4 regions of the Hydrogenophaga sp. L99 genome follow, and region 3 is predicted to be linked to each of the others. Evidence: riboswitches for the same ligand, from Rfam matches in the RefSeq annotation. Region 3 holds a riboswitch; each other region holds the start of a gene.
What was found. Region 3 has a riboswitch for thiamine pyrophosphate ahead of thiC (phosphomethylpyrimidine synthase ThiC). Riboswitches for the same ligand answer to the same signal wherever they lie in the genome.
Positions count from the first base shown of each region.

Region 1: another riboswitch for thiamine pyrophosphate. It lies ahead of AC4QBL_RS07730 (TonB-dependent siderophore receptor); the one in region 3 lies ahead of thiC (phosphomethylpyrimidine synthase ThiC).
Region 2: another riboswitch for thiamine pyrophosphate. It lies ahead of AC4QBL_RS04475 (thiamine ABC transporter substrate-binding protein); the one in region 3 lies ahead of thiC (phosphomethylpyrimidine synthase ThiC).
Region 4: another riboswitch for thiamine pyrophosphate. It lies ahead of thiM (hydroxyethylthiazole kinase); the one in region 3 lies ahead of thiC (phosphomethylpyrimidine synthase ThiC).

Region 1 covers NZ_CM178972.1:1,638,677-1,642,678, forward strand. The annotation lists gene AC4QBL_RS07725 (NAD(P)/FAD-dependent oxidoreductase) at 1-895, shown strand, start outside; TPP riboswitch at 999-1,101, shown strand; gene AC4QBL_RS07730 (TonB-dependent siderophore receptor) at 1,177-3,393, shown strand; tRNA gene AC4QBL_RS07735 (tRNA-Asn) at 3,449-3,524, shown strand; gene AC4QBL_RS07740 (helix-turn-helix transcriptional regulator) at 3,864-4,002, shown strand, end outside.
Region 2 covers NZ_CM178972.1:923,168-927,169, reverse strand. The annotation lists gene AC4QBL_RS04480 (ABC transporter permease) at 1-75, opposite strand, end outside; gene AC4QBL_RS04475 (thiamine ABC transporter substrate-binding protein) at 81-1,106, opposite strand; TPP riboswitch at 1,210-1,317, opposite strand; gene AC4QBL_RS04470 (class I SAM-dependent methyltransferase) at 1,497-2,153, shown strand; gene AC4QBL_RS04465 (hypothetical protein) at 2,237-2,407, opposite strand; gene AC4QBL_RS04460 (transglutaminase-like domain-containing protein) at 2,517-3,413, opposite strand; gene AC4QBL_RS04455 (FtsX-like permease family protein) at 3,611-4,002, shown strand, end outside.
Region 3 covers NZ_CM178972.1:2,573,446-2,577,447, forward strand. The annotation lists gene AC4QBL_RS12235 (hypothetical protein) at 1-293, shown strand, start outside; gene AC4QBL_RS12240 (ketopantoate reductase family protein) at 307-1,215, shown strand; TPP riboswitch at 1,270-1,382, shown strand; gene thiC (phosphomethylpyrimidine synthase ThiC) at 1,501-3,411, shown strand; gene AC4QBL_RS12250 (FAD-dependent oxidoreductase) at 3,415-4,002, shown strand, end outside.
Region 4 covers NZ_CM178972.1:449,612-453,613, forward strand. The annotation lists gene AC4QBL_RS02055 (3-oxoacyl-ACP reductase) at 1-212, opposite strand, end outside; gene thiD (bifunctional hydroxymethylpyrimidine kinase/phosphomethylpyrimidine kinase) at 202-1,032, opposite strand; partial or broken gene thiE (thiamine phosphate synthase) at 1,186-1,740, opposite strand; gene thiM (hydroxyethylthiazole kinase) at 1,737-2,609, opposite strand; TPP riboswitch at 2,666-2,763, opposite strand; gene AC4QBL_RS02075 (PA2433 domain-containing protein) at 2,858-3,094, opposite strand; gene AC4QBL_RS02080 (NUDIX hydrolase) at 3,258-4,002, shown strand, end outside.

The DNA of each region.
Region 1 (4,002 bases), 930 kb from region 3:
TTACGACATACCGGCCATCCCAGTGTGTACCGGCCAGGAACTCACGGACAGCCTGCTCAAGCAGATTGCACCGTTTGGCGCCACGTTCCACCTGGGTCAAGAAGTGACCACAGTGGCGCAACAAGCTGACGGGCGCTTCTTCGTCGAAACGTCCAAAGGCACCCGCTTCCTCACCAAGACGCTGTTCATTGCCGCCGGGGTGGGCGCCTTTCAGCCGCGACTGCTCAAGGTGGACGGTCTGGAGCGTTTCGACGATTCACAGCTGTTTTACCGGGTCAAGAACCCGGCCGACTTCGCCGGCAAAAATCTGGTGATCGTGGGCGGTGGCGACTCGGCCATTGACTGGGCGCTCAACTTCGTGGCCGATGGCCCGAACAAAGCCGAAAGCGTGATCCTGATCCACCGCCGCGACGGCTTCAAGGCCGCGCCCGCCAACGTGGCCAAGATGCGCGACCTGTGTGACCAACTCGAGATGCAGTTCATCGTCGGCCAGATCACCGGCCATGAAGAACAAGACGGCCGCCTCAGCGGTGTCAAAGTCACCGGCTCTGACGCCGTGACCCGCGTGGTGCCGCTCGACGTGCTGCTGGTCTTTTTTGGCCTGTCGCCCAAGCTCGGCCCCATTGCCGACTGGGGCCTGGAGATTGAACGCAAGCAGCTGGTCGTGGACACCGAAAAGTTTTCCACCAGCATTCCCGGCATCTTCGCCGTGGGCGACATCAACACCTACCCAGGTAAAAAGAAGCTCATTTTGTGCGGCTTCCACGAATGCGCCCTGGCCGCTTTTGGTGCCATGCCCATCATCTTTCCGGACAAGAAGGTGTTTTTGCAATACACCACCACCAGCCCCAAACTGCACAAGGTGCTGGGTGTCGAGTCACCGGTGTTTGACTGAGCCGATCCCGTCAAAACCCATTGAGCCACCTGCGCTCACCCGCAAAGCCCTCCCACCGGAGGGCTTTGTTTTTGCACCTACAATCCAACCGCGCTTGAAAAAGTGCATTCGCTAGGGGTGTTGCGGTCTGACAAGGCTGCGACTGAGAAAGTCCCTTTGAACCTGATTGAGGTAATCCTCGCGCAGGGAAGCAGCCACGCAAAACCCAACGCACGCCCGACGTGCGCCAGCTCCGTTTTGCGTGCAGCCGACCTGCCATTGACGTCCCACGGACACAACACATGGCAACCACCAACCGAAACGCTTCCCCACTTTGCCTGCCCGCTGCGGCGGCAGGCCCTTTCAAACCCAGCAGCGCTGCCGTGGCCTGCCTGCTCGCTTGCGCGTCTGCAGCACAAGCGCAAAGCCCGGCGCCCACGGCCAGCCTGGCTGAGGTCGTCATTCAAAGTGACGCAGTCACCGCTGCGCCCGACGTCAGCGGGTTCGCAGACCAGCCCCTGGCCCATTCGCCGCTGAGCGCCACCGTCATCTCGTCGGACGAGATCATCAACACCGGGGCACGCCGGCTGAGCGACCTGTACCGTCTGGACGCGTCGGTTTCAGACGCCTACAACGCTGGCGGCTATTACGACTACGCGAGCGTGCGCGGCTTCGTCATCGACAACACCTACAACTACCGCCGCGAAGGCCTGCCCATCAGCGCCGAAACCGCGCTGCCGCTGGACCACTTGGAGCGCGTGGAGTTGCTCAAAGGGACCAGTGGCATCCAGGCCGGTACCAGCGCGCCCGGCGGCCTGTTCAACCTGGTGGTGAAGCGCCCCACCCAAAACAAGCTGCGCAGCCTGCGACTGGAAGCCAACAGCACCGGCAATGCGCTGGTGCATGCCGACCTGGGCGGGCGCCTGGGTGACAACCGCGACGTGGGCTACCGCCTCAACCTGCTCGGCGAGCGCCTGAACAGCCACGGACGCGGCACCGAAGGTCAGCGCGCCCTGATGGCGCTGGCAATGGACGCGCGTCTATCGCCCGACAGCCTGCTGGAAGGTGAATTCGAGGTTTCGCGCCGCAGCCAGGCCAGCGTGCCCGGCCTGAGCCTGCTGGGAAGCGCCCTGCCCCCGGCCGATGCCCGCATCAACATCAACACCCAGCCTTGGAGCCAGCCCGTGGTGTTCCAAAATTTCAGCGGCAGCGTGCGCTACACCCAAGCCATCAACAGCGACTGGAACTGGCAAGCGCAGCTGGGCACGCACCGGCTGAAGACCGATGACCGGTTGGCGTATCCCTATGGTTGCTACGACCCGGTTGCCGACGAATACCTCTTCAGCTATTGCCCCAATGGCGACTTCGACCTCTACGATTACCGCAGCGAAAACGAGCGCCGCAACACCACAGCCGCACAGTGGCGCATCAACGGCAAACTGACCACCGGCGCCCTTCAACACCAAGTGAGCGCCGGCGTGGTCACCAGCCGCTTCACCGACCGGGGTCAGCTGCAAGCCGACGATCCGTACAACCCGGTTGGCATTGGCAACATTTACACCCTGCCTACCTTCGCGCCCTTGGCCGAATACACCGACCCGTACACCAACCGCACCGAGCGCAGCACCGAGTTCTTCGCCACCGACGTGATCCGCTGGAACGAACAGCTTCAAACTTGGTTCGGCCTGCGCCACACGCTGCTCGACCGCGCCAGCGTGCGCACGGACGGAACGCGGGCCACCAACTATACCCAGAACGTCACCACGCCATGGCTGGCCGCCACCTGGCAGCTCAACGCGGCGCAGATGGCCTACGCCAGCTGGGGGCAAGGTGTCGAATCGGAAGTCGCGCCCGGCCGCGCACGCTACACCAACCAGGGCGAACCGCTGCCGGCGCTCAAAAGCCGCCAGTGGGAGCTGGGGCTGAAATCGGACACCGGTAGCCAGCGCTGGAATGCCACACTTTTCAACATGGTGCGCCCTGCGTCTGGTGATCTGCTGTTGGGTGGCGCACCGGCGTGCGAGGCGGATGACTCCTGCACCCGCATCATCGACGGCAATGCCCGCCACCGCGGGCTAGAGCTGGGTGGTGGCCGCACCAGCGGCGCATGGTCCTACGACGCCAGCGCCACCTGGATTCACGCCGAACGCCGCAGCTCGGTGATCGATCCCGCGCTGAACGGTCAACGCCCCACCAACGTACCCACCTGGGTGCTCAGAGCCAACATCAGCCACGCCCTGGCCACGGTGCCCGGCCTGCACCTGGGCGCCCACCTGTCACACGAAGGGCGCCGCGCCGTGCTGCCCGACGGTTCGTTGCAACTCCCTTCCTGGACACGAATCGACGCCTCACTGCGCTACGATACGCGGCTGCAAGGCCAGCCAGCCACCTGGACCCTGGCAGTCGACAACCTGCTGGATCGCCGTTTTTTCAAAGAGTCGCCGTATCAGTATGGTCACGTCTACTTGTTTCCAAGCGCACCACGCACCGTTCGCCTGTCTCTCCAGACAAATTTCTGAAAAATTACGGCCCACTTGAAAAAATGGCGAAAATGTCCCTATAATTCAAAGCTGTTCCCTGATAGCTCAGTCGGTAGAGCGACGGACTGTTAATCCGCAGGTCCCTGGTTCGAGTCCAGGTCGGGGAGCCAAGTAAATCAAGAGTCAGCAGGTTAGCGCCTGCTGACTTTTTTGCTTTCTGGGTCTCCCGTGTCCGACACGTGTCCGAAATTCTTAGCGGACACATGCATGTGTCCGGATCGCAACAGACCGGCCTTGCTCAGACGGCATCGAAAACGTTCAGAGGCTCGGTGACAGAACTCTATGGGCTAGATTTCTCAGCAAATCCAGCGAGACGTGGGTCCCAATCGGACCCTAAAGTAGCCGCATGCCTCCATCGGGAGAACGCCGTGCAACAGCCATCCAGCCCACCACCAGATTTTCACGATCAAGTGCCGACCGTGTTTCTGCGCATGCCATCCGTCATGCAGATGACGGGCTTGGGTCGATCCACAATCTACAGGCTCATGGCCCAACAACAGTTCCCCTGCCCGGTTCGACTCGGTGTGCGTGCCGTGGCCTGGCGCCGAAGCGAGCTGGATCTGTGGAGCCAGACACGCCCAGCTACGT
Region 2 (4,002 bases), 1.7 Mb from region 3:
AGGCGCCACCAGCACCACCGCCAGAAACGCCAGCGGCAGGGCTGGCAGCATCCAGCGCAGGGGCAGGCGGGGCATGCTGCTTATTTCAGCACCACTTTCGTCCAGCGCTGCAGCCAGGCTTTGCCTTGCTGACCCATTGGGTCAGCCGGAGGGTTGTTGTAAGCCGTGGGCTCACTGGCGTGGCGTTGCATCACGTCCACCCGCGCCGCACCGGCTTCGGCCGGAAACATCCACATGCTGGTCTGCAAGGCCTGCTGCACCGGGGCCGAGCGCAAAAACTCAATGAAACGGCCAGCCGCTTCGCGCGCCGCCGGGTTGCCACCCTTGACCAGCGCCACGCCCTCCACCTGCCTAAAAACGCCGCCCTTGAGGAACAGGTTGGCGGTGGGCGACTCGGTGAGTTTTTCTTTGGCGTAAAACACCTCGGCCGCCGGGCTGCTGGCGTAGCTAACCACGATCGGGCGCGTGCCACCGTTGCGGGTGAAATCGGTGTAATAGGCCTCGGTCCAGCCCTTGGCCACCTTCACGCCGTTGGCGCGCATGCGGGCCCACCAGTCAAACGCGGCCGCCTCGCCCAGGCCGGCCACAGTGGCCCACAAAAAGGCCTGGCCGGGGCTGGAGGTGGCCGGGTTTTGCACCACCAGCAGTTTGCGGTAGGCGGGCAGCGTCAGGTCGTTCAGCGACGTGGGCAGTGCCAGGCCCTTCTGGGCAAACCAGGCTTTGTCGATGTTGAGCGTGACGTAGCCAAAGTCCACCGGCACCACGCCTGCCGCCACACCGCTGGGGCCAGCGCCCTCGGCCATGCCCGCGGCCACAGCGCGCTGGGCGGCGGGGCCGGTGTAGGCATCGAGCACGTTCGCGGTTTGCGCGCGGTGCAGCAGGGTGTTGTCAATGCCAAACACCACGTCGGCCAGCGGCTTGGCGCGGGTCAAGATGAGTTTGTTGACCATTTCACCCGCGTCGCCCGCCTTGACGATCTGCAGCTTCACGCCCGCGTCTTTTTCAAACTGGGCGAGCAGCTCTTTGGGCAGGTCAAACGAGCTGTGGGTGAGCAGGCGCAGCACCGTGGGCGCTTGCGCGCTGGCCGCCGCGTGACCGGCCAGCAAGAGGGAAACCAGAAGCCCAGAAAAAATCCGCCGTTGCATGCGATGCCGCCTTTTCAATAACCGCCACGCCAGGCGCTTGAAAAGAACGGAACACAACCCTGGGTGGTCCGGCTCGTCACGCTCCCTACGCTGGCACAACCCAGATCAGGTGAGAGGGGTATTTCTCAGCCGCTGCCCACATGGCTGTGAGCCGGCACCCCCGGTGAAGTGGCGGATTGTAGCCCTGCGACGCGTTGGCGGGTCGGCGTGTTACTGTGCATTGGCCCAACCCGCAAGGGCAAAGCCCACCACCAGAGTGCCTCTTCGGCCCGCATGCCTTTCTCCAGGAAACGTTGTGCCCGTTCGATCTGAACTGCTTCACCACGTCCCACCCCATGAGAAACATCCACCATGCCCGGCTACCAAGTCAAGACCGAGACCGTCACGCTCGGCGGTGTCGACTGGCACATGCGCTGCCTGCTAGACACCCAGCAATACGCTGACCCCGTCAACACATCGGGTGCGCTGGGTATTCCGCCCGCGGGCTGGTCGCTGTTTGGCCAGGTGTGGCCTTCGGCCCGGGTGCTGGCACTGGCCATGCAGACGCATGCGCTGGCTGGCCAGCGGGTGCTGGAAATAGGTGCCGGGCTGGCGCTGTCCAGTCTGGTGATGCACCGGCGCGGCGCCAATGTGACTGTGAGCGACTGGCACCCTTTGACCGAGCTTTTTCTGAAAGAAAACCTGCTGCTCAATGGCCTGGGACCGCTGAAATACCAGGCGGGCAACTGGGAAACCGACAATCCGTTGCTGGGCCGTTTTGACCTGATTGTGGGAAGCGACCTGCTGTACGAGCGCCAGCAACCGGCCCAGCTGGCCGGTTTCATTCACCGCCACGCGGCACCGGGTGCGCAGGTCATCATCGTCGACCCGGACCGCGGCAACCGCGCCGCGTTTGGGCGGGCAATGGGCGCCCTGGGCTTCTCCCTGGACATGCGCGCGGCAGACCGCCTGCTGGAAGATGGGGTGGCTTACAAAGGCCGATTTTTGACGTTTCAACGCGCGGCCTGAACAGCGCCTGAGAAAGCCCCATGCAAAAGGCCCGCGGTTGCGGGCCTTTTGCATGGGGCTGGCTCGCAGGAGCCAGCAACCGGTCAGCCGCCCTTTTTGGAGCGCTTGCCCGGGTTTTTCTTGCTGCGCGTTGCCACGCCACGCTCCAGGCTCACGCGCTGGCCACGGCCAGGGGTGGTGAGCGAAACGCCAGCGACAGGCGTGGGACGGGGAGTAGCTTTGCGGTCAGCTTCGGTGACGATTTTGTTGCCCATGTCGGTTCCAGACAGAAATTGGTTGAAAACCCCTCTATTAGGCCACAGGCCACGGCCGCTTTGGCCGGAGCGCCTCAGAGGTTGGTGTGCAGCCACGGGAAGTGGCCTTTCAACGCGCCACATCCACCATGTTCCAGGTGAAAGCCGAGTCGGTTGACAGGCCCTCTTCGCGGCGCACCGGCATCTGCCAGCCGTTTTGCGGGTTGACCTGGGCCGAAATGTCAATGCGCGGGGCGTGGGCCACCACACCGCCAAAGATGGTGGCAAACGACGCATCGGCCGCGTCGCGCCCGGTGCCAATGCGCACAAAACCCATGGGAATGGCCGTGCCGGATGGGTCAAAAATGTACCAGCGGTGGCCCAGGTAGGCCTCGACGTAGGCGTGAAAGTCGGTGGGGCCCAAGGCGGGATCGGCGCCGTAGTCGATGGCGGTGGTGAAGCGGGCCGGAATGTTCAGCGCACGGCACATGGTGATCATGAGGTGGGCAAAGTCGCGGCACACGCCTTTGTGGTCGTTCAGCGTGTCCAGCGCCGAGGTCATGGAGTTGCTGGTGTTGGACTGGAACGTGACCTGGCTCTGCACCCACTTCTGGATCGCCTCCACGCGCCGGTAGCCCTGCGGCATCTGCCCAAACAGGCTGTTGGCCAGCGCGGTCACGCAGTCCGACTGGCAATAGCGGCTGGGGTACAGGTAGGTGAGCGCTTCGGGCGGCAGCTGGGCCACCGGGGTTTCAAACACGCTGTCGGGCTGGGCCACGTGGTGGGTGATGTCGAGCGTGGCGCGGTAGCGCAGTTGCAGCGAGCCGGGGCCGGCCGTCAGGCGCAGCGTGCGGCTGCGGGTGGCCGGGTCGGTGTGCATGACCAGTGGCACCGGCTGGCTCACCTGAAGCTCTTCCCACACCACTTTTTGCTGCGGCGTGTGGGCGCACTGGACGTTGAAAATGAAGTCGGCTGAAGGCGGGTTGATCTCGTACTGGAGGTCAATGGCAAGGTGGATTCGAACCATGGTTTTCACCGTGAAGTAGAAAGGTTGGCCAAAAACGGCGGGCCGCGGAACGGTGAATTTCAAATGTTTGAAAAGACCATCCTACGCGCATGCAAGCATTGGGCCAACTTGCGACAGCGCCCTGCGGGCCGATGTGGCGTGCTGCCATGGTGGCCCCGGCACGCGGGGATTTGCCCGTGCTTTAAGCTGCGCGGTCCATGCGCGCATTGCTCTCCACCTTTTCCTGGCAAGAACTGCTGCACCACCCGTGGCGCAATGCGTCGGCGGTGGTGGCCGTCATGCTGGGTGTGGCCCTGGCCTTTGCCGTGCACCTGATCAACGCTTCGGCATTGGCCGAGTTTTCCAGCGCGGTGAGCTCTGTCAACGGACAGCCCGACCTGGAGCTGCGGGCGCGCCAAGGTGCCCTACCCGACGAGCTGCTGGAGCGCGTGGCCACACACCCCAGCGTGGCCGTGGCCAGCCCGGTGCTGGAAGTGGCCACCACCGTGCTGGCGGCCAATGGCGCCAGGGTGGCCGTCAAACTGGTGGGTGTGGACGCCCTGACCGTGGCCAGCGTGTCGCCAGCGCTCATGCCACGCTCCACCGCGGG
Region 3 (4,002 bases):
ACTCCGCTTCCCACCACAAACTCAAGCTCATCCTGGCGGCCCAAGGCATCAAGACCGGCGACGCCGGCGCCATCGACACCCTCTTTGGCGGCAAAGACGGCTACTACTGGTTTGGCACCGTGCGCGACATGTGCCCGGAAGGCAAAACGCTCTCGTGGGAGAACCAGTACGCCATGGTGCACGCCATCCAGGCACACGAAAACGCCACCGCCGAAGAAGACGAAGTGAAACCGCAGGTGCCGAGCGCGGCCAACATCGCCGCCCTGTCCAAGCTGCTGGCCGATCCGATCTGAGAAGCCGGTTTTCATGTCCACTCACGCTCCCCTGCAGGTTGCCGTCATGGGCGCTGGCGCCGTGGGTTGCTATTACGGCGGCATGCTCGCACGCGCCGGCCACCGCGTCACGCTCATCGGCCGCCCGGCGCATGTGCAGGCGGTCCAGGCCCACGGCCTGCGCCTGCAAACGCTCAGCTTCGACGAAAACGTGACGCTGGAGGCCAGCACCGAAGCCAGCGCCGTGGCCGGTGCCGACGTGGTGCTGTTCGCCGTGAAGTCGCCCGACACCGAACACGCAGGCGAACAAATGCGCGCGCACCTGAAACCCGGTGCGCTGGTGCTGTGCCTGCAAAACGGGGTGGACAACGCCGAGCGGCTGCGCGCCGTGCTGCCCGGTGTGGCCGTGGCCGCCGCCGTGGTGTATGTGGCCACCGAAATGGCCGGCCCCGGCCACCTGCGCCACCACGGCCGCGGTGAACTCGTCATCGAACCGTCTGTGCGCAGCGCCGAGGTGGTGCAAGCCCTGGTGGCCGCCGGCGTGCCCACCGAGGTGAGCGACAACGTGCGCGGCGCGCTCTGGACCAAGCTCATTCTCAACTGCGCCTACAACGCGCTGTCGGCCGTGGGCCGCATCGCCTACGGTGAACTGGTGCAGCGCCCCGGCGTGCTGGCCGTCATGCGCGACGTAGTGGCCGAATGCCGCGCCGTGGCCGCCGCCGACGGCGTGACCCTGCCCGGCGACGTGGACGCCGCCGTGCGCCGCATCGCCGAAACCATGCCCAGCCAGCTGTCATCCACCGCGCAAGACCTGATGCGCGGCAAGCCCAGCGAAATCGACCACCTCAACGGCTATGTGGTGCAACGCGGCGCAGCACTGGGCGTGCCCACGCCGGCCAACCAGGTGCTGTGGGCGGTGACCAAGCTGGTGGAAAAGCCGTAACCCGACGGTGCACAGGGCCTTGAAACGCGGCCTGCCCGGCAGGCCGCTATACTTCGCCCTGCTCCGGGGTGCACGGGCCGAAAGGCCCAGCGCTGAGATGGTTGAACAACCAAACCCGTGAACTTGATCTGGCTAGTACCAGCGAAAGAAGAGCGCAGCCCCCAGGGCCTGCATCCCCCACCCGTGGCGCGTGTCGCGACGGGTCCGTCCACACCACCAGTGGACCCGGGTGCATGTTTTGAAGGGCGGTCTCCGGAGCATCTACAGCCCCAACAGGAGACCGCCATGAACGCCCCCGACAAAATCCCCTTCGCCGACCAGTTCGCCCTCAGCCGCGAGCCCTTCCCCGCTTCGCGCAAGGTCTACGTGCCTGGCTCGAATCAGAGCATCCAGGTGCCCATGCGCGAGATCCTGCTGTCCAACGGCGAGCGGATCACGGTGTACGACACCTCCGGCCCCTACAGCGACCCGGCCGCTGCCATCGACGTGCGCACCGGCCTGGCCGATGTGCGCGGCGCCTGGATCGCGGCCCGCAGCGACACCGAAACCTACGAGGGCCGCCAGCGCGCCGCGCTGGACGACGGCATCAAGAACGAGGCCGCGCAGAACGGCACCACCATCGAACGCATCGAGGCCCTGCGCGCCGAGGCCGCCGGTCTGCAGCGCACGCCGCGCCGCGCCAAGAGCGGCATGAACGTCTCGCAGATGCACTACGCCCGCCAAGGCATCGTCACGCCCGAGATGGAGTACGTGGCGCTTCGCGAGAACGGCAAGCGCGAATGGATGCGCGAGTACCTGGGCGATCCGGCGCGTGAAGCGCGCCTGCGCGGCAACCCCATGGGCGCGCGCATCCCCGACGTGTTCACGCCCGAGTTCGTGCGCGACGAGGTGGCGCGCGGCCGCGCCATCATCCCGGCCAACATCAACCACCCCGAGGTCGAGCCCATGGCCATCGGGCGCAACTTCGGCGTGAAGATCAACGCCAACATCGGCAACTCGGCCGTGACCTCCAGCATCGAGGAAGAAGTGGACAAGCTGGTGTGGGCGACCCGCTGGGGCGCCGACAACGTGATGGACCTGTCCACCGGCAAAAACATCCACACCACGCGCGACTGGATCGTGCGCAACAGCCCGGTGCCCATCGGCACGGTGCCGATCTACCAGGCGCTGGAAAAAGTGGGCGGGGTGGCCGAAGACCTGACGTGGGCGATCTACCGCGACACCCTGATCGAGCAGGCCGAACAGGGCGTGGACTACTTCACCATCCACGCTGGCGTGCGGCTGGCCTACATCCACCTCACGGCGCAGCGCCGCACCGGCATCGTCTCGCGCGGCGGTTCGATCCTGGCCAAGTGGTGCATCACGCACCACAAAGAGAACTTCCTCTACACGCACTTCGAAGAAATCTGCGAGATCATGAAGGCCTACGACGTGAGCTTCTCGCTCGGCGACGGCCTGCGCCCCGGCAGCGGAGCGGACGCGAACGACGAAGCCCAGTTCGCCGAACTGAAGACGCTGGGCGAGCTCACGCAGGTGGCCTGGAAGCACGACGTGCAGACCATGATCGAAGGCCCTGGCCACGTGCCGATGCACCTGATCCAGGCCAACATGGACGAGCAGCTGAAGCACTGCCACGAAGCGCCGTTCTACACCCTGGGCCCGCTGACCATCGACATCGCGCCGGGCTACGACCACATCGCCTCGGCCGTGGGCGCGGCCATGATCGGCTGGATGGGCACCTCCATGCTCTGCTACGTGACGCCCAAGGAACACCTGGGCCTGCCCGACCGCGACGACGTGAAGCAGGGGATCATTGCCTACAAGATCGCGGCCCACGCGGCCGACATCGCCAAGGGCCACCCCGGTGCCCGGGCGCGCGACGACGCCATGAGCAAAGCGCGCTTCGAATTCCGCTGGCGCGATCAGTTCGCCCTCGGCCTGGACCCGCAGACCGCCGAGAACTACCACGACGAAACCCTGCCCAAGGACTCGTCGAAAGAAGCGCACTTCTGCTCGATGTGCGGGCCGAAGTTCTGCAGCATGAAGATCACGCAGGACGTGCGCGACTACGCCGCCGCCAAGGGCGTGAGCGACGAGCAGGCGCTGGCCGAGGGCATGGCGCAGAAGAGCGCGGAATTCAAGGCCGTGGGCGGCGCGTTCTACGTACCGGCGTCATCCCTCTCGACCAAGGTCTAAACCATGGCACGCATCGGCATCGCCGGCGCGGGTGTGCTCGGCCGCCTGCTCGCGTGGCAGCTGTCCCGCGCGGGGCACGATGTCACGGTGTTCGACCCGGCTTCGGGGCCAGAGGCTCCGCCAACCAGTCAGTTGGTGGGCGGCGCACCGTTTGCGGCCGGCTTCACCGCCGCCGGCATGCTCAGCCCCATCGCCGAGCTGGACAACGCCGGCCCACAGATTGCGCAGCTGGGCTGGCGTTCGCTGGCCCTGTGGCGCGGGGTGGCCGAAGCGCTGCGCGCCGACGGCTGCAGCACACCGCTGGTCGCCCAACACGGCAGCCTGCTGCTGGCGCACGGATCCGACCTGGGTGCGGCGCGCCGCGTGCTGGCCAGGCTGGGCACCGCGCCCACGCTGGCCGCTGATCTGCCCGCGCCCCAGCCGCTGGACCATGCGGCGCTCGCTGCGCTGGAGCCTGCGCTGGCGCCGGGTCTGCACGCCTGGCTGCTGCCCGGCGAGGCGCAGGTGATGCCGCGCGACATGCTCCACGCGCTGGCCGTGCACGCGCCGACGGTGCACTGGTGCTGGGGCGAGCGCGTGGAACGGGTGGAG
Region 4 (4,002 bases), 2.1 Mb from region 3:
ACCAGAGCCTGCACCTGGGCGGCGTCGCGCACATCCGCTTGCAGCGCCCAGGCGCGTTCACCCAGCTCGGCCACCAGGGCGTGGGCGGCCTGCTCGCTCTGGTGGTAGTTGATGATCACCGACGCGCCGTGGCGGTGCAGGCTGCGGACAATGGCAGCGCCCAGGCCGCGCGCGCCGCCGGTGACGAGGATGGGGGAAGAATCAAGCAGCATGGTGGGGTTCCGGTTGGGTAATGAGCGCCACGGGGGCGTGGGTGTGGTTGAGCGGGCCGTGGCCTTGGCCCCAGTGAATCTGGCGCGAGGCGTGCAGGGCTGCGCGCACATAGGCGTGTGCGCGGGTCACGGCCTCGTCCAGCGAGCAGCCGCGCGCCAGAAATGACGCGATGGCCGACGACAGCGTGCAGCCCGTTCCGTGCAGGTTGGTGGTGGCGATGCGTGGGGCGGCCAGCCGCAGGCGCACGCCCTGGGCGTCCACCAGCGTGTCCACCACGGTGTCACCTGGCAGGTGCCCGCCTTTCACCAGCACGGCCCGCGCACCCCGGTGCAGCAGCTGCTCTGCGCAGTCCAGCGCTTGTGCTTCGGTGGTGATGGTTTGCCCGCACAGCAGGCCGAGTTCGTCCAGGTTTGGGGTGACCAGGCTCACCCTGGGCAGCAGCGTTTCCACCAGCACGCCCATGGTGTCGGGTGCCATCAGCACGTCGCCGCTGGTGGCCACCATCACCGGGTCCAGCACCACATGGCGCACCGCATGGCGGCCCAGCGCCTGCGCCACCACCAACACCACGGCCGCGTCGTGCAGCATGCCGATCTTGATGGCGTCCGCGCCAATGTCGCCCAGCACGGCGTCGATCTGGCGCGCCAGAAACTCGGCGGGCAGCGCGTGGATGCCGCTCACGCCCAGGGTGTTTTGCGCGGTCACAGCGGTGATGGCGGTGGTGCCAAAGCAGCCCAGCGCGGCAATGGTTTTCAGGTCGGCCTGAATGCCTGCGCCACCACCCGAGTCGGAGCCCGCGATGGACAGCACGCGGGGCACGGTGAGGCGGGGTGTTGGTTCGTTTGCCGATTCGGTGCGCGCTTGCGTTTGGGCCGCACGGGCCGCCAGCGCGCCGTCCACCAGGCTGCGCAGCACCTGCGCTGCGTGCTCGGGGTCGGGCGCGTCGCTGATGGCGCGCACCACGGCCACGCTGTCGGCGCCGGCGGCCACCACCTCGGCCAGGCTGCCGGCGTGCATGCCGCCAATGGCCACCAGTGGCAAAGCGGTGTGCTGGCGCGCCCAGCGCAAGCCCGCCAGCCCCAGCGGCTCGGCGGCGTCGCCCTTGGTGGGGGTGGCAAACACCGGGCTGATGGCCAGGTAGTCCACCGGTTGTACCCGCGCCAATTGCAGCTGGTCCAGCTGCTCAATCGACCAGCCCAGCCACATGTGGGCGGGCATCAGCCGCCGCGCATCGGCGGGCAGCAGGTCGCTCTGGCCCAGGTGCAGGCCCTCGGCGTTCACCGCCAGGGCCACGTCCAGCCGGTCGTTGATGACCAGCGGCACGCCGTGCGGGGCCAGCAGTGTTTTGAGCGCATGGCCCCAGCGCACCAGGTCACGGGTGCTGGCGGTTTTGCTGCGCAGCTGCACGCAGCTCACGCCACCGCGCACGGCGGCTTGCACCTGTTGCAGCCAGGTGGCTTCAAACATACCCGCGGGGTCGGTCACCCAATACAGCGCCAGTTGGGCGCGCAGATGGTGTGGCCTCATGCCTGGCCTTCCTGCAGGCTCAGGGTGGCCAGAAAATCGGCTTCGCTGAGCTGGTCCACCGCGTCCAGCAAGGCCACGGCGTAGCTGCCCACGCCGCCACCTTGCTCAGCCACCCGGCGCGCAGCCAGCTGGCCCGCCACACCCAGAAAGCCCATGGCCGATGTGCAGGCCCGCCAGGCGTTGGGCTGCACCGCCGCAAAAGCCGCTACCAACGCGGTGGCCGAGCAGCCCACGCCGGTCACGCGGGTCATCCAGGGGTGGCCGTTGGCCAGCACGGCGCAGGCGCCCGCTGGCCCCAGCACATAGTCTTTTTCACCCGACACGCACACCACGGAGTTGAACTGCTCGCTCAAGGCGCGTGCGCTGTGCAGCGCGTCGCTGGAAGCCGCCGCGCTGTCTACGCCGCGCGACGCACCCGCCACGCCGGCCAGGCTCAAAATTTCCGAGGCGTTGCCCCGGATGATGCCGGGCCGGCCTTGCGCGAGCAGGTACGCCAGGGTGCGGTTGCGGTAGGCCGATGCCCCGGCGCCCACTGGGTCCAGCACGGCCGGTTTGCCCAGGGCCCGCGCCGTTTGCAGCGCCAGCGCCATGGCCGGCACCCACTGCGCGTCCAGCGTGCCGATGTTGACCGCCACGGCCTGGGCGATGGCCACCATGTCGGGCACTTCTTCGACCGCGTGGGCCATGATGGGCGAGGCGCCCGCGGCCAACAGCATGTTGGCGTTGAAATTCATCACCACGAAGTTGGTCACGCTGTGCACCAGCGGCGCTTGCTGGCGCACGGCTTGCACGTCAGCCCACAGGTCGGCGGACGAAAGGCGGGCGGGGTGGGTTGGCGCGGGCGGGGCGCAATCAGCGGGCAGTGACATACAGCGGCCTTGTAAAAAAAGCGGGCATGTCAGGTGCGGTGATGCGGGCACGCGCGGTGAGGCGGTGTTTGCTTCCCTACGCTGGCATGACCCAGATCAGGTTTAAAGGGTATTTCTCAGCCCCGAAACAACCGGGGCACCCCTAGCAATGGCGTGGGTCTTTCAATCCACTGAACGCATATTTTTCAGGTCTTCAGCAAAGACCCCCCGGCGCGGTGCGCGTCATGCACCGGCCAGGCGAGCGGAGTTTACAGGCCCAGGATCTTCTTGGCGTCGCCCAGCGCTTTCATGGACCCGGCGTGGTCACCGGCTTTGTGCAATCGCTCGCCGTCGCTGCGCAGCGCGGTCACTTTTTCCTGGTCGGCTGCAGCCAGTGCGGGCTTGGTCAGCAGCTTGGCATCAATCGCTTTCATTTCGCCGGGGCAACCGTGTGCCATGGCCGCGCCCGAGAACACCAGCGCGCAAGACAACAACAACTTTTTCATGACAAAACTCCAACACGGCCAGAACATACTGGCCTGTGCATTGTTTCCAGTTGCCAGAGTGGGCGCCACGGCCAGGCGATTGCCCCTGTGTGGCCGGGGTGAATGCCGCCCACCTGTCTTGCGCGTGCCAAGGCCGCGGGCCCTGCCGCACGACAATGCGCGCATGGCCATACCGATCAATTCCGACACCGTGCTCACGCCGCCCGTGCCGTCTGCCACCGTGATGGTGGTGCGCGATGGCCCCAGCGGGCTGGATGTGCTGCTGGTGCGCCGGCACGGCAATTCGGGCGTGCTGGGTGGGGTGCATGTGTTCCCCGGTGGCAAGCTCGATGCGGCCGACCAGCAGGTGGACCCCGCGGCGCTCGACCTGCCCGCGCAGGCCTTGCTGCACGGCCTGGGCGAGCCCGGGTTGGACCTGCCCACCGCCCTGGGCCTGCATGTGGCTGCGCTGCGCGAAACCTTTGAAGAGTGCGGCCTGTTGTTGGGTCAGGTGGCGGCTGCACCCGGCCTGGTGCAGCAGGTGCGGGCGCACACGCTGGCAGGCCTGGGTTTTGCTGGCGCGCTGCAGCAGCTGGGCCTGCCGCTGGCCGCTTCCAGCCTGGTGCCCTGGTCGCGGTGGATCACGCCGCGCGTGCCCTCGGTCACCAACAAGCGCTTTGACACCCGGTTTTTTGTGGCCGCCGCGCCGCACGGCCAGGCCACTGAGCACTGCACCTTTGAAACCACCGAGGCCGTGTGGCTGGCGCCGCGCACCGGGCTGGAACGCTACTGGGCGGGCGAGATCGACCTGGCGCCACCGCAGATCATGACGCTGAGCCAGTTCAGCCGCCTGGGCAGTGTGGCCCAGGTGCTGGCCGCTGCGCGCAGCCGCCTGCCCGCATTGATTGCGCCCGAACCGTTTGACGAAG